DNA from 4 places in the Paracoccus sp. P2 genome. Region 4 is predicted to be linked to each of the others. Evidence: riboswitches for the same ligand, from Rfam matches in the RefSeq annotation. Region 4 holds a riboswitch; each other region holds the start of a gene.
What was found. Region 4 has a riboswitch for cobalamin ahead of ACDP63_RS04730 (DUF1636 family protein). Riboswitches for the same ligand answer to the same signal wherever they lie in the genome.
Positions count from the first base shown of each region.

Region 1 (4,871 bases), on a different contig from region 4:
GACGGCACGGCGCAGCACATGCGGCACCACCAGCCCGACGAAGCCCACCGTGCCGGCGACCGCCGTGGCGCCGCCGATCAGCGCCGCGATGCCCGCGACCAGCATCAGCCGCAGCCGGCCCAGGTGCACACCGCTGGAGGCCGCCGCGTCCTCGCCCAGCGTCAGGGCCTCGAGCGCGGGGCGCATGGGCCAGAGCAGGGCGAAGCCCAGCAGCATGAAGGGTGCCGCGATCCAGACATGCAGCATCGAACGGTCAGCCAGCGAGCCCATCATCCAGAACACGATCTCATTGATGGCAAAGGGATTGGGCGACAGGTTCAGCACCAGCGAGGTCGCGGCCCCCGCCAGCGCCGAGATGGCGATGCCGGCCAGGATCAGCGCCAGCGTGCCGCCGCGCGGCCCGGCAAGCATCAGCACCAGCAGCACCGACAGCGCCGCGCCCGCCAGCGCCGCCAGCGGCAGGCCCAGGGGAAAGGCGGCGGAAAGCCCGGTCTGGATCGCCAGCACCGCCCCCAGCGCGGCCGAGGCGCTGGTGCCGATCAGCCCCGGCTCGGCCAGCGGGTTGCGCAGGAAGCCTTGCAGCACCGCACCCGCCATTCCCAGCGCCGCCCCGACCATCAGCCCCAGGATGGCGCGCGGCAGGCGCAATTCGCGCATCACCAACGCCAGCAGGTCGTCGCCGCCGCGAAACAGCGCGGCCAGGCTTTCACCGGGACCGATGCCGGCCGGGCCGGTCAGCAGCGAGGCCAGGAACAGCGCCGCGACCAGCGCGGAAAGCCCGGCGAAAAGCAGGCCCTGCCGGTTCATGGCGCGTCCCGCAGGGCCAGCCGCGCGTCGCGCAGCCCCGCCACGGCACGCAGGATGAAGGGAGTGCCGCAGATCCAGTCGGGGTCCGAGATGACCTCGGCCGGCCTGCCCCGGCTCAGCGCCTTCAGCGCCGGGTGGTCCAGCATCTCCTGCGCGCGGGCATGGCCGTCGTAGCGGCGGCCCTCGATCAGCAGGTCGGGATCGGCAAGCAGCAGCGATTCCAGCGCCAGCGTCCCGCCTGCCGGCAGGCCGAGTTCATCGGCGATATTGTCGAATCCGGCCAGATCCACGATCTGCCCGGCCAGGCTGTCGCGGCCGGAACTGTAGCCGTTGGCCATGTAAAGCGCCGCGCGCGGCCGCGGCCCCGGCGGCGCATCGGCCAGCCGCGCCAGGTCGGCGTCGAAACGCGCCAGCATCGCTTGGGCCTGGGCCTCGCGCCCCAGCACCTCGCCCATACGGCGGATATTGGCGCGGATGCCGGCGATGTCGGTTTCGATCGGGAACATCTCGACCGGGATCTCCAGGCGCTTGAGCAGCCGGATGGTCTCGGGCGTGGACCATGCCCCGGCCAGCACCAGATCGGGCCGCATCAGGAAGATTTCCTCGGCCAGGCCGTGGTTGACAGGCAGCCGCGCCGCCTGATCCGCCATGGCCGAGGCGGTCGGATCCTGCGCCAGATAGGAGACCGAGACCAGCTGGCCCGGCGCCGCCAGCATCATCGCCAGCTGGTCGGTGCAGAGGTTCATCGACAGCACCCGGCGCGGCGGCTCGGCCGCGGCGGGCTGGAAAAATCCCGGCAGGATCAGGCCGGCCAGAAGGCCGGCGACAAGGCCGAGCCGCCTTACCATTTCGCCGTCAGGCCGGCGTAAAGGGTGCGGCCCTGACCGTAATAGCCCCAGGATTCGGAATAGTCCCGGTCGAACAGGTTCACCACGCGGCCTGTCAGGCGCAGGTTTTCGGTCAGGTCATAGCCGGCGGCCAGGTTGACGGTGACGTAATCGGGCAATTCGGTGGTCGGCGGGCTGTAGTTCCTGAACCATTCCGCGTCGTAACTGCTGCCGGCATAGCGCAGATCGGCTGTGACCGAACCGCGCCCCTGCGCAATATCGGCCGTCGCGCGCAGGCCAAGCAGGTGGCGGGGCTGGCGCACGACGGGCTGGTCGTCCTCTGTGCGGGCATCCGTGTAGGTATAGGTCGCGCCCAGCCGAAGCCAGTCGGTCGCTTCATATTCCAGGTCGGCCTCGAACCCCTTGCGCTTGCTGGTGCCGTCAAGGTTTTGCGACGTGTTGCCGGTCCCGATGATCATATCCTCGACCTTGCTGGTGAAAAGCGTCACTCCCAGCGCGCCCCGCCCCGCGGCAAAGTTCCAGTCGGCGCCGATTTCCTGGCTGCGGCTGGTTTCGGGCGTCAGATCGGCATTGCCGTCATAGCTGCCCGGCGCATAGCCATAAAGTTCGAACATGGTGGGATTGACGATGGCTTTGCCGGCCGCTGCGCGCAGACGCAGGTCGCGGCCGGGCACCTGCCATGCCGCGGCGATGTTCCAGGTGGTCGCATGGCGGAAATCGTCGTTGAAATCGCGCCGCATGCCGGCCTGGACGCCGATCCCGTTGTCGAACTGTCCCTGATATTCCAGAGAGGCCGATTTCGTGTCGCGCTCGTACCGGCCGCCCGATGCAAAGGAGTTCTCGTAGATCTCGCGTTTCTTCTGCACCGCCACATTCAGCTTTTGCGCGGCATCGCGGGCATTGCCGCCATCCAGCGCCCAACTGCCGGTATATTTGAAGTTCCGCAGCCGCGAGGCGTCGCTGTAATCCGGCAGGCCGCCGTTGAAATGCGCCGTGTTCTGGTTGGCGCCAGAGACGGCAAAGCGGTTGAGCAGCCTGCCGCCGAAAGCTTCGCCTTCCAGCCACAGCGAACCATAGGTTTCGTCCCGGTCGGCGGTCAGCGGTGCGTCGACGATATAGTCGTCGGGCGAATCCACGAAAGAGACGGCCCGGTCATAACCGTATTCCTGCCAGATGCGCCTAAGCGTGAAACCGACGGTCGCGCTTTCGGTCAGATCATATGAGCCGTTCAGGCCCAGCACGCGCTGCCGGTTGAACTCGGTATCCCCGCCGGGGCTGCGCGATTCGTCCTCGCCATCGGTGCGGCGCGCCACCGCGGACAGGCTGATGCTGCCGCGCCCGTCCCCCGCCTGCACAAAGGCGCTGGCGGTGCGGGTGTCCAACCCGCCGATCTCGACCGTGCCGCCATAGCCCGGCCCCTGCGCAGAGGCGCGACGGGTGGTGATCGAGATGACGCCGGATGCGGCATTGGCGCCGTAGATGGCGGATTGCGGGCCGCGCAGCACCTCGATGCGCTCGATGTCCTCGGCCAGCATGCCGCTGAAGATATAGTCGCCGTTGCCGGGGGAATTGGCCTCGACCCCGTCGATCAGCACCAGCACGTGATTGGATTCGCCGCCGCGGATGCGGATCTTGGCCACCGTTTCGCCGGTCGAGGTGACGGAAAGTCCGGGGACCGTGCGCAAAGCGTCCTGGACGGTGATGACCCGGCGGCTTTGCAGGTCTTCGCTGGTCAGCACGGTATGGGCGCGGCCATAGGCGCTTTCGGCCACCGGCGACAGGCCGGCGGACAGGACCAGGGTGTCAAGCACGACCTGGTCCTGGACCTGCTGGCCCGTGGCGGCACAGGGCAACAGGGCGGCGGGCAGTACGGCGGCGGTTGTGGCCAGCAGCGAAAGCGGGGTTCTGAACATTCCAAAGCCTTTCCAACGCGGGCGTTCGGCCCGCGATTTGCAGAAATGCCCTGTGGAAAGGCTGGCAGGCCCGACCGCAGGACGGTGATCGTCACCTCTGCGGAACGGCCGCTTTCCAGACGCGCCCCGCGCCGGAAATGGGTGATCGCCACGGCAGGTCTCCTGGCTCGCGGATCGCTGCTCGGGCCGGCCTTCCCAGGAGATCCCAGTGGCACGTTCGACCGTCGCTCACCGCTTACAGTTGCGGGGGCAGCCCCGGCCTTGCCCCGGCCGCATCGCGGCCCATGGGCGCACCGGTGTTCCCTTTTGATCCGGCGCAGATCCGCCGGAACCGTAGCGGCCCTGCATTGCCGCAGCCGGGCAAGGGCTGTCAAGCGCCAATCCGGTGCCGCCGGGCGGCCGCGACAACCTGTCCTGCCGCGGAACCGCCCGCCGGCCTGCGGCATTGGATAGCGTATCCGACGAAAGGGAGGGTCAAGCCACATGGCCATGCCGCAGCTCCTGGCCGTGCTGATCCTTTGCGCGATGATGGTGCTGTTCGTCTGGGGGCGGCTGCGCTACGACGTGGTGGCGATGATCGCGCTGCTGGCCTCGCTGGTGGCGGGCACGGTCAAGCCGGACGAGGCGTTCCGCGGCTTCAGCGACGATATCGTCATCATCGTCGGCAGCGCGCTGGTGGTCAGCGCCGGCATCTCGCGCTCGGGCGTGATCGAGGCGGTGATACGCCGGCTGCTCGGGCGGTTGCGGGCCCTGCGCTGGCAGCTGCTGGTGCTGGTCGGCTCGGTCACGGGCCTGTCGGCGCTGGTCAAGAACATCGGCGCGCTGGCCATGCTGATGCCCGCCGCGCTGAAGATGGCGCGGCGCTCGGGGCATTCGCCCTCGGCCTATCTGATGCCGATGGCCTTCGGCTCGCTCCTGGGTGGGCTGATCACGCTGGTCGGCACCTCGCCCAACATCATCGTCTCGCGGGTGCGCGAGCAGATGACGGGCCAGCCCTTCACCATGTTCGACTATGCGCCGGTCGGCCTCGGGTTGTCGCTGGTGGGGCTGGTCTTTCTGCTTTTCGCCCATCGGCTGCTGCCGCGCGACCGCCGTGCCACGGCCTCGCTGAGCGAGGCGGTGAACATCAGCGACTATCACACCGAAGCCACCGTCCCCGAGGGCGCCGATATCGTCGGCATGACGGTGGGCGACTATCTGGGCGCCGTCGATGGCGAGGTGGCCGTCACCGGGCTGATCCGGGGCGACGTCCGTCGCGCGGTGACACTGCCCGACACGGTGATCCGCGTCGGCGACACGCTGC
Region 1 is NZ_JBGOSN010000001.1:180,194-185,064, forward strand. Features, by position in the region: gene ACDP63_RS00860 (FecCD family ABC transporter permease) at 1-807, opposite strand, end outside; gene ACDP63_RS00865 (ABC transporter substrate-binding protein) at 804-1,655, opposite strand; gene ACDP63_RS00870 (TonB-dependent receptor plug domain-containing protein) at 1,649-3,568, opposite strand; cobalamin riboswitch at 3,703-3,919, opposite strand; gene ACDP63_RS00875 (SLC13 family permease) at 4,052-4,871, shown strand, end outside.
Region 1: linked by a shared signal. The riboswitch ahead of ACDP63_RS00870 (TonB-dependent receptor plug domain-containing protein) and the one ahead of ACDP63_RS04730 (DUF1636 family protein) in region 4 are both predicted to bind cobalamin.

Region 2 (4,871 bases), on a different contig from region 4:
CCGTCGCTGCCCGAGGTCGGCGAGGTCACGACATAGGTGTTGGTGTCGCGCGCCTTGCGCAGGGCCGTGGTCAGCCGCAGGCTGTCCGAGAAGGCATGTTCGAACTTCACATAGCCCGAGGCGGATTCGAGATCGCGGAAATCGCGCGCGTGCAGGCCGTAGAAGGTATCGGGCTCGACATCGGCCGGCAGGAACGGGTCGACGCTGGTGCCCGAACCACGCCGCCATGCCGCCGGCGTGCTCGCATTGGACATCGGCACGCCGTAATCGGGCGTATCCTCGTCCTTGTAGTAATACAGCCCGGCGGTGATCTTGCTGTCGTCGGTCAGGCGATAGCTGATGCTGGGCGCCACGCCGAAGCGCCGGGACTCGACGCCGTCGCGCCCGCCCAGATCGTCGACGTGCTGCCCCATCAGGTTCAGGCGCAGGCCGATCGCGCCGAATTCACGGTTCGAATCCAGCGTGCCGCGGACATAGTTGCCGGTGCCATAGGACAGCGCCACCTCGTCAAAGGCGCCCGACTGCGGGGTCTTGCTGTTCAGGCTGATGGTGCCGCCGGTCGAACCGGCGCCGGAATAGACGCCGCCCGGACCCTTGCTGATCTCGATCGATTCCAGGTTGAAGGCCTCGTATTGCGTGCGCGAGGCGTTGCGCATGCCGTCGACCAGCATGTCCTGGCTGGCCTCGAAGCCGCGGATATAGGGGCGCACGCCCTGCGGCACGCCGCCCTCGCCCGCGCCCAGGGTGACGCCCGGCGTGGTGCGCAGCACGTCCGCGACCGAGGTCTGGCCGCGCTCCTCGATCTGGCGCGCGGTGACGACGGTCACGGTCTTGGGCGTGTCGAGCAGCGGCGCGGTGGCCTTGTCCGAGGCGCTCTCGGTGACCTTGTAGCTGGTCTCGGCCTCGTTGCCCTGCTGGCGGCGGATGACCACCGTGTCCAGGGTAACGGTATCCTGCGCCTGGGCGGGGCCGGCCACGCCGGCCGAGATGGCCAGCACGGGCAGCAAGCCCAGGGTCGGCAGCAATTGCGCGGCTGACCCCGAGGCAGGCGGTTTGGGATGGGTTTTGTTCATGGGTTGATCCCGGCACGAAAGATGAGTCGCAACCGCCTCAAGGCGGAAACGACAGGAAGGTGCTGGCTCATCAATGGCTTGCGCGTTCGCGCAGCGGAAAGCGGGGTGAAACCGCGGTCCGGCTGCGCTTGATCAACGCAAGAGGACAAATTGTCATACCTTGTCAAACGACGCAGCGTCATTTCCCGGCTCCGCAACCTCGCCTGTTGCCATAATCCAACAGTCTGCCGGGTGCTGCGCCCGCGCCATGGCCCGTCATCACCGCCGCCGGCAGCATATCCAGCCCCTGCCCGCGATCCCGGCGGCCCACCAGATGTTCCAAGAACAGTGCCATCGCCCACTAAATCTGGATTGACCCGGCCTGTGACCCGTGGCTAACTGCGGGGGTCATGGTTGCCCTGGGGCCGACTCGGGGATGAAAAGGGAAGCCGGTGAAAAGCCGGCACTGCCCCCGCAGCTGTAAGCGGCGAGCGACGCTGGAATGCCACTGGAGCCCAGGCTCCGGGAAGGCCGGCCGAGCCGAGACCCGCAAGTCAGAAGACCTGCCATGGCGCGAAAGAACGAAACCGTGCGGCGGGCGCGGGGCTGGAACAGGGTCCGGTGGCATGTCCATCGGCCCGGCCCCCTCTTGCCGACAGAACAGAAGGAGCCGGGCCATGCCCATCACCGTTTACTCCAAGCCCGCCTGCGTGCAATGCACCGCCACCACGCGGGCGCTCGACGCGCGCGGCCTGGCTTATCGGCTGGTCGACCTGACCGAGGACGAGGCGGCGATGGAGCTGGTCGCCTCGCTGGGCTATCGTCAGGCCCCGGTGGTCGTCGCCGGCGATGCGCATTGGGCGGGCTTCCGGCCCGACATGATCGGCCGGCTGTCCTGACCGGCGCCATGGGCGGGCTGGTCTATTATTCCTCGGCCTCGGGGAACACCGCGCGCTTCGTCGCGCGGCTGGGGCTGGCGGCCGGGCGCATTCCGGTCTCGCCGCGCGACGCGCTGCCGCAGCCCGCGGCGCCCTATGTGCTGATCTGCCCGACCTATGCCGATGGCGAGGGACGCGGCGCGGTGCCGAAACAGGTGATCCGTTTTCTGAACGATCCCGCCCGCCGCGGCCTGCTGCGCGGCGTGATCGGCAGCGGCAACCGCAATTTCGGCACCGCCTTCGCCCTGTCGGCCAGGGTGATCGCCGCAAAATGCAACGTGCCCGTGCTTTACCGCTTCGAGCTGGCGGGCGACGACAATGATCTTTCCCGCGTCCGGGCGGGGCTTGAGAAATTCTGGGGGACGGAATGCTTGACGATGGCGTAAAGGCCGAGCTGGACTATCACGCGCTGAACGCGATGCTGAACCTTTACGACGGCGAGGGCCGCATCCGCTTCGACGCGGATCGCAAGGCCGCGCGGCAGTATTTCCTGCAGCATGTCAACCAGAACACCGTCTTCTTCCACTCGCTGGACGAGAAGCTGGGCTATCTGGTGGACGAGGGCTATTACGAGGCCGAAGTCTTGGAGCAGTATCCGCGCGAGTTCCTGCACCGGATCTGGGACGCGGCCTATGCGCGGAAGTTCCGCTTTCCGACCTTCCTGGGCGCCTTCAAGTATTATACCAGCTACACGCTGAAGACCCGCGACGGGCGGCGCTATCTGGAACGCTACGAGGACCGGGTGGTCATGGTCGCGCTGGCCTTGGCGCGCGGCGACCAGGATCTCGCCATGCGCTTCATGGAGGAAATCCTGTCGGGCCGCTTCCAGCCGGCGACGCCGACCTTCCTGAACGCCGGCAAGAAGTCGCGGGGCGAGCTGATCTCGTGCTTCCTCTTGCGGCTGGAGGACAACATGGAGAGCATCGGCCGCGGCATCAATTCGGCGCTGCAGCTTTCCAAGCGCGGCGGCGGCGTCGCCCTGATGCTGACCAACCTGCGCGAGGCCGGCGCGCCGATCAAGGGGATCGAGAACCAGTCCTCGGGCGTCATCCCGGTAATGAAACTGCTGGAGGACAGCTTTTCCTATGCCAACCAGCTGGGCGCGCGGCAGGGCGCGGGGGCGGTCTACCTGAACGCGCATCACCCCGACATCCTGCGCTTCCTCGACACCAAGCGCGAGAATGCCGACGAGAAGATCCGCATCAAGACGCTGTCGCTCGGCGTGGTCATCCCCGACGTGACCTTCGAGCTCGCCAAGCGCAACGAGGACATGTATCTGTTCTCGCCCCATGACGTGGAGCGGGTCTACGGCCTGCCCTTCTCGGAGATTTCCGTGACCGAGAAATATGCCGAGATGGTCGACGACAAGCGCATCAGGAAGAAGAAGATCAATGCCCGCGCCTTCTTCCAGACCCTGGCCGAGATCCAGTTCGAGAGCGGCTATCCCTATATCATGTTCGAGGACACGGTGAACCGCGCCAACCCGGTCGCCGGCCGCATCAGCATGTCGAACCTGTGCAGCGAGATCCTGCAGGTGAACGAGGCGAGCACGTTCAACGAAGATCTGAGCTATTCCCATTTAGGCACTGATATTTCATGCAATCTCGGCTCGCTGAACATCGCCGCGACCATGGACGGGCCGGATTTCGGCGCGACCGTCGAGATGGCGATCCGGGCGCTGACCGCGGTGTCGGAAATGTCGGCGATCGAGGCCGTGCCCTCGATCCGGCGCGGCAATGACGAGGCGCATGCCGTGGGCCTGGGCCAGATGAACCTGCACGGCTTCCTGGCGCGCGAGCGCATCCATTACGGCAGCCCCGAGGGGATCGAGTTCACCAGCGTCTATTTCGCCGCCGTCGCCTATCACGCCATCCGCGCCTCGAACGGGCTTGCGCAGGAAAAGGGCCGGACCTTCAAGGATTTCGAGACGTCGAAATATGCCGACGGCTCGTTCTTCGACAAATACGTCACGCGCGACTGGCTGCCCTCGCTGCCCGAGGTTGCGCGGGTCTTCGCGGGCATCAGCCTGCCCACCCGCGAGGATTGGGCCATGCTGCGGGAATCGGTGATGCGGCACGGGCTTTACAACCGTAACCTGCAGGCGGTGCCGCCGACGGGCTCGATCAGCTACATCAACAACTCGACCAGCTCGATCCACCCCATCGTCGCCAGGATCGAGATCCGCAAGGAAGGCAAGATCGGCCGGGTCTATTACCCCGCGCCCTTCATGGACAACGACAACCTGGACTATTACCGCGACGCCTACGAGATCGGCCCCGAGGCGATCATCGACACCTATGCGGCGGCGACCGAGCATGTCGACCAGGGCCTGTCGCTGACGCTGTTCTTCCCGGCCGAGGCCACCACGCGCGACATCAACCGCGCCCAGATCCATGCCTGGAAGAAAGGCATCAAGACGATCTATTACATCCGGCTGCGCCAGACCGCGCTGGAAGGCACCGAGGTGCAGGGCTGCGTCTCCTGCACGCTTTGAGGCGGGGGCTGTCTGCCCCCGCACCCCCGAGGATATTTGGACAAGAAAGAAAGGCTCTTCGGATGAAGGACCATGCGCAGCGGACGCCCCTGCGGGCGATCAACTGGAACCGGCTGGAGGACGAGAAGGATCTGGAGGTCTGGAACCGGCTGACGGTGAACTTCTGGCTGCCCGAGAAGGTGCCGCTGTCCAATGACGTGCAGAGCTGGGCCACGCTGCGCCCCGAGGAGCGCGAATTGACCATCCGCGTCTTTACCGGGCTGACGCTTCTGGACACGATCCAGAACACCCTGGGCGCACCGGCGATGATGCCCGATGCGCTGACCCCGCATGAGGAGGCGGTGCTGTCCAACATCGCCTTCATGGAGGCGGTGCATGCGCGGTCCT
Region 2 is NZ_JBGOSN010000001.1:188,977-193,847, reverse strand. Features, by position in the region: gene ACDP63_RS00910 (TonB-dependent receptor) at 1-1,073, opposite strand, end outside; cobalamin riboswitch at 1,447-1,638, shown strand; gene nrdH (glutaredoxin-like protein NrdH) at 1,730-1,951, shown strand; gene nrdI (class Ib ribonucleoside-diphosphate reductase assembly flavoprotein NrdI) at 1,960-2,376, shown strand; gene nrdE (class 1b ribonucleoside-diphosphate reductase subunit alpha) at 2,358-4,484, shown strand; gene nrdF (class 1b ribonucleoside-diphosphate reductase subunit beta) at 4,547-4,871, shown strand, end outside.
Region 2: linked by a shared signal. The riboswitch ahead of nrdH (glutaredoxin-like protein NrdH) and the one ahead of ACDP63_RS04730 (DUF1636 family protein) in region 4 are both predicted to bind cobalamin.

Region 3 (4,871 bases), on a different contig from region 4:
GGGGCAGTCCCAGGGACAGCCCTGCAGGAAAAGGGTGGCGACCAGCTCGCCCGGCCAGTCGCAGCTGGAGAGGCGCTGCAGGCCGCCGATGCGGATCTCAGCCAAGATCGGCCTGCCGCTCGCTGAAATACAGCCGCTCGCGGAATTCGCCCTTCTTGCCGCGGTTGAACGAGGATACCGGGCGGTGATAGCCCATCACCCGCGTCCAGATCTCGCAGGGCTGGCGTTCCTCATCCGCCAGCAGGATCTCTTCCGGTCCGGTTTTCCGGTCGTCGAACATGGTCTTTTCCTTTCTCAATGCGCGGCCGATTGCCGCTTTTTCGCGATAAGCTCTTCGTCGCAGCGCGGGCAGAACGCGTGTTCGCCCGCGATATGGCCATGCCTGGGGCAGACCGAGAATGTCGGCGTGACGGTGATGTAGGGCAGGCCGAAGTTCTCCAGTGCCCGGCGCACCAGCTTGCGGCAGGCCTCGGCCGAGGACAGCTGCGTGCCCATGTAGAGATGCAAGACCGTGCCGCCGGTGTATTTGCGCTGCAGCGCCTCTTGCCGTTCCAGCGCCTCGAACGGGTCGTCGGTAAAGCCGACCGGAAGCTGGCTCGAGTTTGTGTAGTAAGGCTCGTGTTCGGTGCCGGCCTGGAGAATGCCGGGGAAACGCTTGCGGTCCTCCTTGGCGAAGCGATAGGTGGTGCCCTCTGCCGGCGTCGCCTCCAAGTTATAGAGATGTCCGGTCTGTTCCTGGAAGGCGGTGATGCGCGCCCGCAGATGGTCGAGCAGCCGCAGCGCGAAGCCATGGCCCCAGCTCGTGGTGATGTCATGTGCATCGTCGGTGAAGTTGCGGATCATCTCGTTGATGCCGTTCACGCCCAGGGTCGAAAAATGGTTGCGCAGCGTGCCCAGGTAGCGCCGGCTATAGGGAAACAGCCCGTCGTCCATCAGCCGCTGGATCACCCGGCGCTTGATCTCCAGGCTGTCGCGGCCCAGGTCGAGCAATTCGTCCAGGCGACGCCGGAGCCCGGCCTCGTTGCCCTTGTGCAGATGGCCCAGCCGCGCGCAGTTGACGGTGACGACGCCCAGCGAGCCGGTCTGCTCGGCGCTGCCGAACAGGCCGTTGCCGCGTTTCAGCAGCTCGGTCAGGTCCAGTTGCAGCCGGCAGCACATGGACCGCACCATGTTCGGCTTGAGGTCCGAGTTCAGGAAGTTCTGGAAATAGGGCAGGCCGTATTTCGCCGTCATCGCGAACAGCAGCTTGGCGTTCTCGCTGTCCCAGGGAAAGTCCGGCGTGATGTTGTAGGTCGGGATCGGAAAGGTGAAGACCCGGCCCTTTTCGTCGCCGCGCGTCATCACCTCGATATAGGCGCGGTTGATCATGTCCATCTCGGCCTGCAAGGCGCCATAGGTGAAATTCATTGGCTGACCGCCGATCACGGGCACCTGGTCGCGCAGATCCTCGGGGCAGACCCAGTCGAAGGTCAGGTTGGTGAACGGGGTCTGCGTGCCCCAGCGCGAGGGGACGTTGAGGTTGAAGATCAGCTCCTGCATGGCCTGCCGCACCTCGGCATAGCCCAAGCCATCCTTGCGGATGAAGGGGGCCATATAGGTGTCGAAGGAACTGAAGGCCTGCGCGCCGGCCCATTCGTTTTGCAGCGTTCCCAGGAAGTTCACGATCTGGCCGATGGCGCTGGACAGGCGTTTCGGCGGCCCGGCCTCGACCTTGCCGGGGACGCCGTTGAAGCCCTCGGTCAGCAAGGTGCGCAGCGACCAGCCGGCGCAATAGCCGGCCAGCATGTCGAGGTCGTGGATATGCAGGTCGCCCCGGCGGTGCGCCTCGCCCACGGCAAGCGGATAGACATGCGACAGCCAGTAGTTGGCCACCACCTTGCCCGAGACGTTCAGGATCAGCCCGCCGAGCGAATAGTCCTGGTTGGCGTTGGCATTCACCCGCCAATCGGCACGGTCCAAGTATTCGTTGACCGACGAGGCGACATCGACGGCGACATCCCTTGCCGGCGCGGCGGGCGGGGGCGTAAGCGGCGCCGGCATCAACGCGCCCTCCCTTGCCTGCGGCTTGCTGCCGCCCTTGCGGTGCTGCGGACGGCGACGCCGGCCTCGGCAGGTCTGGTGGTGAAGAATGGCCGCATCTGTTCCCCGTGCTGCTGTGGGCGGGGCAGGCCAGGACGCATGGAGCCCTGCGGCGACAAGGCCGCATTGCCAGGCGCACCGCCGGGACACCCCGCCCGTGGTTCATCGTCATCGTCACGGCAGGTCTCCTGGCTCGCAGGTCGCGGCCCTTGCCGGCCTTCCCAATGCCGTGCGGCACCAGTGGCGTGATCCGGCGCAGGCTCGCTGCTTACAGTTGCGGGGGCAGCGCCGGCCTTGCTCCGAAAGGCGCACCGGCTTCCCTCTTCGCTTTCGGGCCGGATCGACCCGAAAGAACCGTGATGCCTACATATAGGGATTAAGGCGCCGTATCCGTCAAGATGTTGTATTGACCTGCGACACTTTGTCCAAGAGAGGAAGTCAGACCGCTCACAACAACGGGTGCAGCGGACCTGAAGCAGGCCGATACGGTTTTGTACATGCAAATTTTCTGCTTGTGGTAGAGCGTCGTACAATTCGGAACCGGCCAGTCCAGGCCCGATGGATCAGCAGGCTCTTAGAGAAGATGAATGCCCCGATCCTTGTCGGGGCATTCGTTCGCATCAGAAGGTCATCTTCAGGCCGATACCCAGCTCGCGTGGCTCGACCACGGTGGCCTCGAAGCCGCCGATCGAGCGGCTGGCCCGCAGATAGGTCACCGAGCGGTCGTCGAACAGGTTGTTGACATAGGCGAAGGCCTGCAGGTTCTCGCGCGGTTGCCAGGTCAGCCGGGCATTGGCCACGGTATAGGAATCGACCCAGGTGTCGCGGTCCTCGTTGTCGTCGGAATAATAGCCGTCGGTATGGCGCAGCTGGCCGCTGAGCCGCCATTCCGGGGTGATGTCCCAATCGGCCGCCAGCGAAAGCGTATAGTCCGGGGACCGGCCGAAGCGATGGCCCTGGTAATCCGCCGCCGCGCTGGTGAAGCGGCTGATCTCGGTATGCAACAGGCCCAGCCCCGCCTTGACCCGCAGATTGTCGCGCAGCAGATAGTCCATCCCCAGTTCCAGGCCATAGGACTTGGCGCGCTCGGCATTGACGGTGATCGAACTGCCGATGTTCTCGGGCAGGCTGGTCACGACATAGCGCTGCGCATCATGGAGCTGGGTGTAGAACAGGTTGCCGGTCAGTTCCAGCCGGTCGTCGAGCAACCGGGTGCGGCCGAAGATCTCGTAGTTCCACGAGGTCTCGGCGTCGAAGGGCACGTATTCCCCGCTGGTCAGGTTCAGCGTCACCCCGCCTGGGTTGTAACCCTTGCTGATCATGGCGCCGATGCGGGTCGATGCGTCCAGGTCATAGGCCAGCGCGATCCTGGGCAGCCAGGCGTCGAAGCTTTCGTCGTAATCCAGCACGTTCGGGGTAAAGCTCGACACGCCGCGCCGGGTGATGTCGTCGCGCTGATAGCGCAGCCCGCCGGTCAGGCTCCAGCGGTCGGCAAGGCGCCAGGTGGTTTCGGCGAATATCCCCAGGCTGTCCTTGCGGTCGTCATAGGTGGTGGTGCCGCGGTAATCCAGAAGCTCGTCCGAATCGGTGCGCGAGACGAACAGTCCCGCTACGCCGCTGAACTGGTCTTCGGGCGTCCCGAAGGTTACGCGCGTCTCGTTCGAGGTCACGTCCTGATCCAGGATCGCTGTGCCCGCGCTGACCGGCTCGGTCGAGCGTTTGACCCAGATGTCGGAATATTGCAGCTGGTTGAACAACGTCCAGCCATTGCCGAATTCATAGCTGACATCAAGGATGGTGGTGTTCGTGCGCAGCCGCCAGCTGGGATTCGAGGCGGTGGCGCTTTCCAGATCCTCATAGGGCTCGGTCGCGGCTTCCCAGTTCGGCCGGTTGGTCAGGCTGTGCGAGAAGGTCAGCTTGCCCTCGAGCCCCGGGATCTCCTGCGGCTGCCACAGCAGCTTGGCGCGGATGGTGCGGGATTCATGGTCCTGGTCGGTCGAGCCGACGGCGAAATCCGGGTTGGTATAGTCGATGTAATTGTCGCGCGCCCAGTAGTCGACGGCGATGCGCCCGGCCAGATCCTCGGACAAGGGCCCCGAGGCCATCAGGCTGGCGCGGCGGCGGTTGTGGCTGCCATATTCCAGCTGCGCGGCGCCCTCGGGCTGGAAAGTCGGATCCTTGGTCTTGACGATGATCGCCCCGGCGATCGAGTTCGCGCCTTGGGTCGCGGTCTGCGGGCCGCGAAAGACCTCGATCGACTCGACGTCCCAAAGCGCCTGGCTGCCCCAGACGATCTCGTTATAGCCCAGGTAATGCCCGTCCAGATTGAAGGCCAGCCGCGGGGCCGTGCCGCCGAAGAAGGCCACCGCGCCGGAATTCGGACCCTCGCTGTCCTGCCCGCGGATGGTGGGGGCGCCGCCTTGGCCGCCCGAGGCGACATAGGTCACGTTGGCGATGCCCGTCGCCGCATCGGCGGTGCTGTCCTGCCCGCCGCTCTCCTCAAGGTCGCGCGTGGTCAGGACGGCCACCGAAGAGGCGGTATCCTTGATGCTGCGCGCCTGCTTTTCGCCGGTCAGGACGATTTCGTCCAGCCGCACCGCCTCGGCCATGCCCTGATTGTCCTGAGCCAGCGCGGGGGCCGTGGCCAATGCCAGCATGGCGACCGTGCCAAGCAGCACCGGGATTTTATGTCCATTCATCTCCAAACCCTATCCAGATCTACTGCGGGCTGGCGAATGCTGGCTGCGATTTGCGATTCCGTTCCGCCGGCGGGAAACCGCCGAGCGACAGCG
Region 3 is NZ_JBGOSN010000010.1:91,486-96,356, forward strand. Features, by position in the region: gene ACDP63_RS08870 (anaerobic ribonucleoside-triphosphate reductase activating protein) at 1-105, opposite strand, end outside; gene nrdD (anaerobic ribonucleoside-triphosphate reductase) at 98-280, opposite strand; gene ACDP63_RS08880 (ribonucleoside triphosphate reductase) at 295-2,040, opposite strand; cobalamin riboswitch at 2,240-2,453, opposite strand; gene ACDP63_RS08885 (TonB-dependent receptor) at 2,700-4,778, opposite strand.
Region 3: linked by a shared signal. The riboswitch ahead of ACDP63_RS08880 (ribonucleoside triphosphate reductase) and the one ahead of ACDP63_RS04730 (DUF1636 family protein) in region 4 are both predicted to bind cobalamin.

Region 4 (4,871 bases):
CCACTCGGCAAAGCCCGGCGCCTTGAGCGAGGGCGCAAAGACCCCGGTCGCCGCCAGCCCCGCCGCGCGCAGGGCGCGGATCATCGCATCCACCGGCGCAAGGTCGGCGGCGGTCAGGTAGCTGCGATAGAAGCTGACCAGCAGGCCGGGCTCGGGGCGGTCGATCACGCCGCGGTCGGGGTCGTAGAAGCCGAAATCCGGGATCGCGGCCTCGCCACGGACCGGGGCGGCGGGCAGTCCTGCCGCCTGCGCCAGTTCCGCCAGTGCCATCTGCGCCGCGACCGCGCCGCCCTGGTCGCAGAGCGCCGAAAGCCGGCGCAGCAGCGGCACCGGCAGGGTCGAGAAACGGTCCAGCGTGGGATCAGGGCGCCCGTCCGCCGGCAGGAAGGCCAGCGCGATGCCGCAGCGATGGGCGAGGTCTTGAAGGCTGGCCACGCCATAGGGCCAATAGGGCTCGCCGCCGATCAGCCGGACCAGCACGGCGCGGGCGCCCGAAAGCGTCGCCTCGACATATTGATCGACCGAGACCGGGTGCCGCAGCGCCGCGAGGTTGCACAGCCGCAGCGTGGGCAGGCCGCCGGCCGCCCGGTGCCAGCCCGCCGCGAAAGCGCCGAGGTCGCTGTCGGAATAGGACAGCACCACCAGGTCGGCGGGGCTTTGGCCGGGGTCGGTCGGGACCTCGGTTTCCTCAAGCCCACGGCTTTCGCGGAAGACGACGTGCATGGCTTACGCGGCCAGGACCGCCCGGATCGCGGCCTCGTCGATATCGTCATGCTCGGCGATGACGACAAGGCGCGAGGCGCGGGGCCCGTCGCCCCAGGGCCGGTCGTATTGGTGCCGCACCCGTTCGCCCACGGCCTGGACCAGCAGGCGCATGGGCTTGCCGGCGACGGCGACATGGCCCTTGACGCGCAGGATGTTCTGCTCGCGCGCCAGCCGCTCGATGCGGGTGGCAAGCTCGCCGGGGTCGGCGATCTCGGCCAGCTCGATCACCACCGAGTCGAAATCGTCATGTTCGTGGTCGTCGGCGCCGTCGTGATGGCTGGGGCGGGCGGCAAGGTCGTCCTCGGCCGCCGCGCCCAGCCCAAGGATCACCCGCGGGTCGATCACCCCATCGGTCAACGGCAGGATCGGCAGCTTGCGCGGCGCCTCGGCCTCGATCACCGCGCGGGCGGCGGCCAGCCCGTCCTCGCCGGCCAGGTCGGCCTTGGACAGCAGCACGATGTCGGCGCAGGCGATCTGGTCCTCGAACACCTCGGACAGGGGCGTTTCGTGGTCGAGGCTGTCGTCGGCGGCGCGCTGCGCCTCGACGGCGGCCTCGTCCGGGGCGAAGCGGCCGGCAGCGACGGCTTCGGCATCGGCCAGCGCGATCACCCCGTCCACGGTGATGCGCGAGCGGATGGCGGGCCAGTCGAAGGCTTTCAGCAAGGGCTTGGGCAGGGCAAGGCCCGAGGTCTCGATCAGGATGTGGTCGGGTTTCACCGGCATCGCCATCAGCCGCTCCAGCGTCGGGATGAAATCGTCGGCCACCGTGCAGCAGATGCAGCCGTTCGACAGCTCCATGATGTTCTCGGCCGGGCAGTTCTCGTCGGCGCAGGATTTCAGGATCTCGCCGTCGACGCCCATGGTGCCGAATTCGTTGACCAGCACCGCCAGCCGCTTGCCCTGCGGGTTCAGCATCAGGTGGCGGATCAGCGTGGTCTTGCCGGCGCCGAGAAAGCCGGTGATGACGGTCACGGGGGTCTTGGTCAGGTCGCTCATTTCTTATCCGATCGGGGGAATGCGCGCGAGGCTGCGCTTGCGGAAAATCGTGACGCGCTCGCGCCAGGGCACGATGCCGTCGGGGGCCTGGGCATAGGCGGCGGCGCCTAGCAGGATCTCGGGGGCGTCCTCGGCCGACATGCGGCCATAGACATAGGTCCAGCGGCCCGGCGCCGACAGCGCGATGGCGGCGCCGCTGGCGCAGGCGGACAGGCATTCGACCGGGACGATGCGCACGCCATCCGGTGCGCCTTCGGCTGCCAGCGCGTCATGCAGCCGCGCGCCGGGCACCGGCTCGCCCTCAAGCACCGGCTGGCCGGCGCGGCAGGTGATGCAGACATGCAGCGTGACTGTCATGCGCCCTTCATCCCTCAAGGCGGCACGAGGCAGGGGACCAGCGCCCAAGCCCCAGCGGGAACACCCCGTCCGCCGGTCAATCCTTCGCGCGCTGGCAGGTCTCCCGGCTTGCGGATTCGGGCTTTGGCCCACGGCCGCCCCGCCTTCCCGGCTTTCGCCAGTGGCCATGGGGCGACCTTTCCGGTCACGGTCGCGGGGGCGGCTGCTTCCAGGCGGTTGCCTGTCGCATTCCCTCTTCGCCTGTCGTAGGACAGGAACCAGCGCCCCCTGTCTGTGCGCGCCCGGTCCCGACTTGTCAAGCGAAGGAGTGCCCGATGCAGACCGACGACAACGCCCGCCATGCCGAGAAGATGGCGAAGATCAAGGCTGCCCGCGACCGGATGATGGCCGAGAAGCAGGGCGAGAAGGGCCTGGTCATCGTCCATACCGGCAAGGGCAAGGGCAAGTCCTCGTCCGGCTTTGGCATGATCCTGCGCTGCATCGCCCATGGCATGCCCTGCGCGGTGGTGCAGTTCATCAAGGGCGCCTGGGACACGGGCGAGCGGCGGCTGCTGACCGCGCATTTCGCCGGTCTGTGCCAGTTTCACGCCATGGGCGAGGGCTTCACCTGGGAGACGCAGGACAAGGCGCGCGACATCGCCGCCGCCCGCGCCGGTTGGGAAAAGGCCAAGGAACTGATCCGCGATCCGCAGATCCGCATGGTCCTGCTGGACGAGATCAACATCGCCCTGCGCTATGACTACCTGGACCTGGACGAGGTGCTGGACTTCCTGCGCAGCGAAAAGCCGCCGATGACCCATGTCGTGCTGACCGGGCGCAATGCCAAGCCGGAACTTGTCGCGCTGGCCGATCTTGTGACCGAGATGGAGCAGGTCAAGCACCCCTTCCGCGACGGCATCAAGGCCCAGCCTGGGGTGGAGTTCTAGCCCGTTTCCTGTCATCTGCCGCTGGTGCAGAACGAGTGATTTTTCGAAAGGATGTTCGAACATGTTTGCGAGACAAGGCCTTGTGGCACTGCTGGCGATCTGCCCCGTCTCGGCGGCCTGGGCGGTGCCCGCCACCGATGAGGGGGCCCAAAGGCTGCGCGGCGTTTTCCAGACCTATTTCGGCGGCACCGAGGGCGTGGTCGCCGTCACCCCGCAGGGCGAAAGCTATGAGCTGCGCATCGATCCGGCGCCGCTTCTGGCGCAGGTTCCGGCCGATCAGGCCCAGGTCAGCGTCTCGGCCCTGACCTATCGGCTGACCGACAATGGCGACGGCAGCTGGGGCGTCAGCGAGGACCAGGTGCTGAGCTGGTCGGTGGTGGTGCCGAAGATGTTCGAGCAGAAGGGCTCGACCAGGGTCGAATCGACCGGCATCTGGGACGAATCGCTGATGAGCTTTCGCGAACAGAAGGCGGTGATGACGGATTACGTCATCGAATCGGTGCAATATGCGCCGCCGCTGCCTGCTGCCGAAACCGCGCCCGACCAGCCCTCGGCCGAGCCGCAGGTGGTTTCGCGCGATCACCAGCGCACGGCGCGAATGGAATGGTCGGTGAACGGCGCGCCCGGCAAGGCCGGCGGCGTCGATCAGGCCATGAGCTTCACCGCCGAGGGGCTGGAGCAGTCGCAGGAGATCCTGATGGGTCCGGGCGGCCAGCCGATGACCTTCCAGATCACCGCGCCGGGCTACGAGGGCAGCGGCCAGATCACCGGCATGCGCAGCGAAGGCGTGCTGTCCCTGCTTTCCTGGTTCGTCGCCCATCCGTCCGAGGAACTGATCAAGGGCGCGCAGGACGGGCTGCGCGACAAGCTGGCCGCGGCCATGCCGCTATGGGAAGACCTGTCGATGGATGCGGTGCTGCACGACCTGAAGATCGGCTCTCCGCTGGGCGAGTTCGGCCTTGCCTCGACCAAGGTGGCGATCGGCCTGTCCGGTGCCACCGCCGACGGCCGGCTGCACGAACGGGTGGCGCTGTCGGGCCTGACCGTGCCCGAAGGCGTGCTGCCGCCCTGGGCCGTGCCGATCCTGCCGCAAGAGATGACGCTGGACTTCACCGCTTCGGGCTTCGATCTGGCGGCACCGGCGAAGATGCTGATCGAGGGGTTCGACCTGGCCGCCGACGAGCCTTTTGCCCGGCTGGTACCCGAACAGTTGCAGGCGGCGCTGCTGCCCAGGGGCACGGCCGACCTGACGCTTGCGCCCTCGCAGATCAAGGGCGACGGCTACCGGATCGACTATCGCGCCGATATCGCGGCGGGTCCGGGGGCTGCGCCCACCGGCGCGGTGCTGATCTCGGCCATGGGGCTCGACAAGGTCGAGGCGGCGCTGGCCGCCGCCCCGCAGGAAGAGGCCGGCCAGCCGCTGATGATGCTGCGCATGGCCCGCGCCATGGCCAAGCCCGGCGCGAGCGGCGAGCATCTCTGGGACATCCAGATGCCCGAGGGCGGCGGGCCCTTTACCGTCAACGGCCAGCCCATGGGCCCGGCCACCTCGCAGCCCTGAACCAGGCGGCCCCGCCGGATGCGGTGGGGCCTTTCAGCGCCGCTGCCAGCCGGGGGCGGTGTTTTCCTGCCAGCCGGTGCGGTGCAGCAGCGGCGTGTCGTCGGTGAACTCGGGCCAGCCCAGGCAGAGCAGCGCCGAGAACTCCCAGCTTTCGGGCACCGCGAGCAGCGGGCCGATCCGCGCCGGATCGAGGATCGAGACCATGCCAAGCCCCAGGTTGCGCACCCGTGCCGCCAGCCACAGCGCATGGATCGCCATGGCCGTCG
Region 4 is NZ_JBGOSN010000005.1:17,238-22,108, forward strand. Features, by position in the region: gene cobN (cobaltochelatase subunit CobN) at 1-723, opposite strand, end outside; gene cobW (cobalamin biosynthesis protein CobW) at 727-1,761, opposite strand; gene ACDP63_RS04730 (DUF1636 family protein) at 1,765-2,118, opposite strand; cobalamin riboswitch at 2,194-2,395, opposite strand; gene cobO (cob(I)yrinic acid a,c-diamide adenosyltransferase) at 2,433-3,044, shown strand; gene ACDP63_RS04740 (hypothetical protein) at 3,106-4,605, shown strand; gene bluB (5,6-dimethylbenzimidazole synthase) at 4,639-4,871, opposite strand, start outside.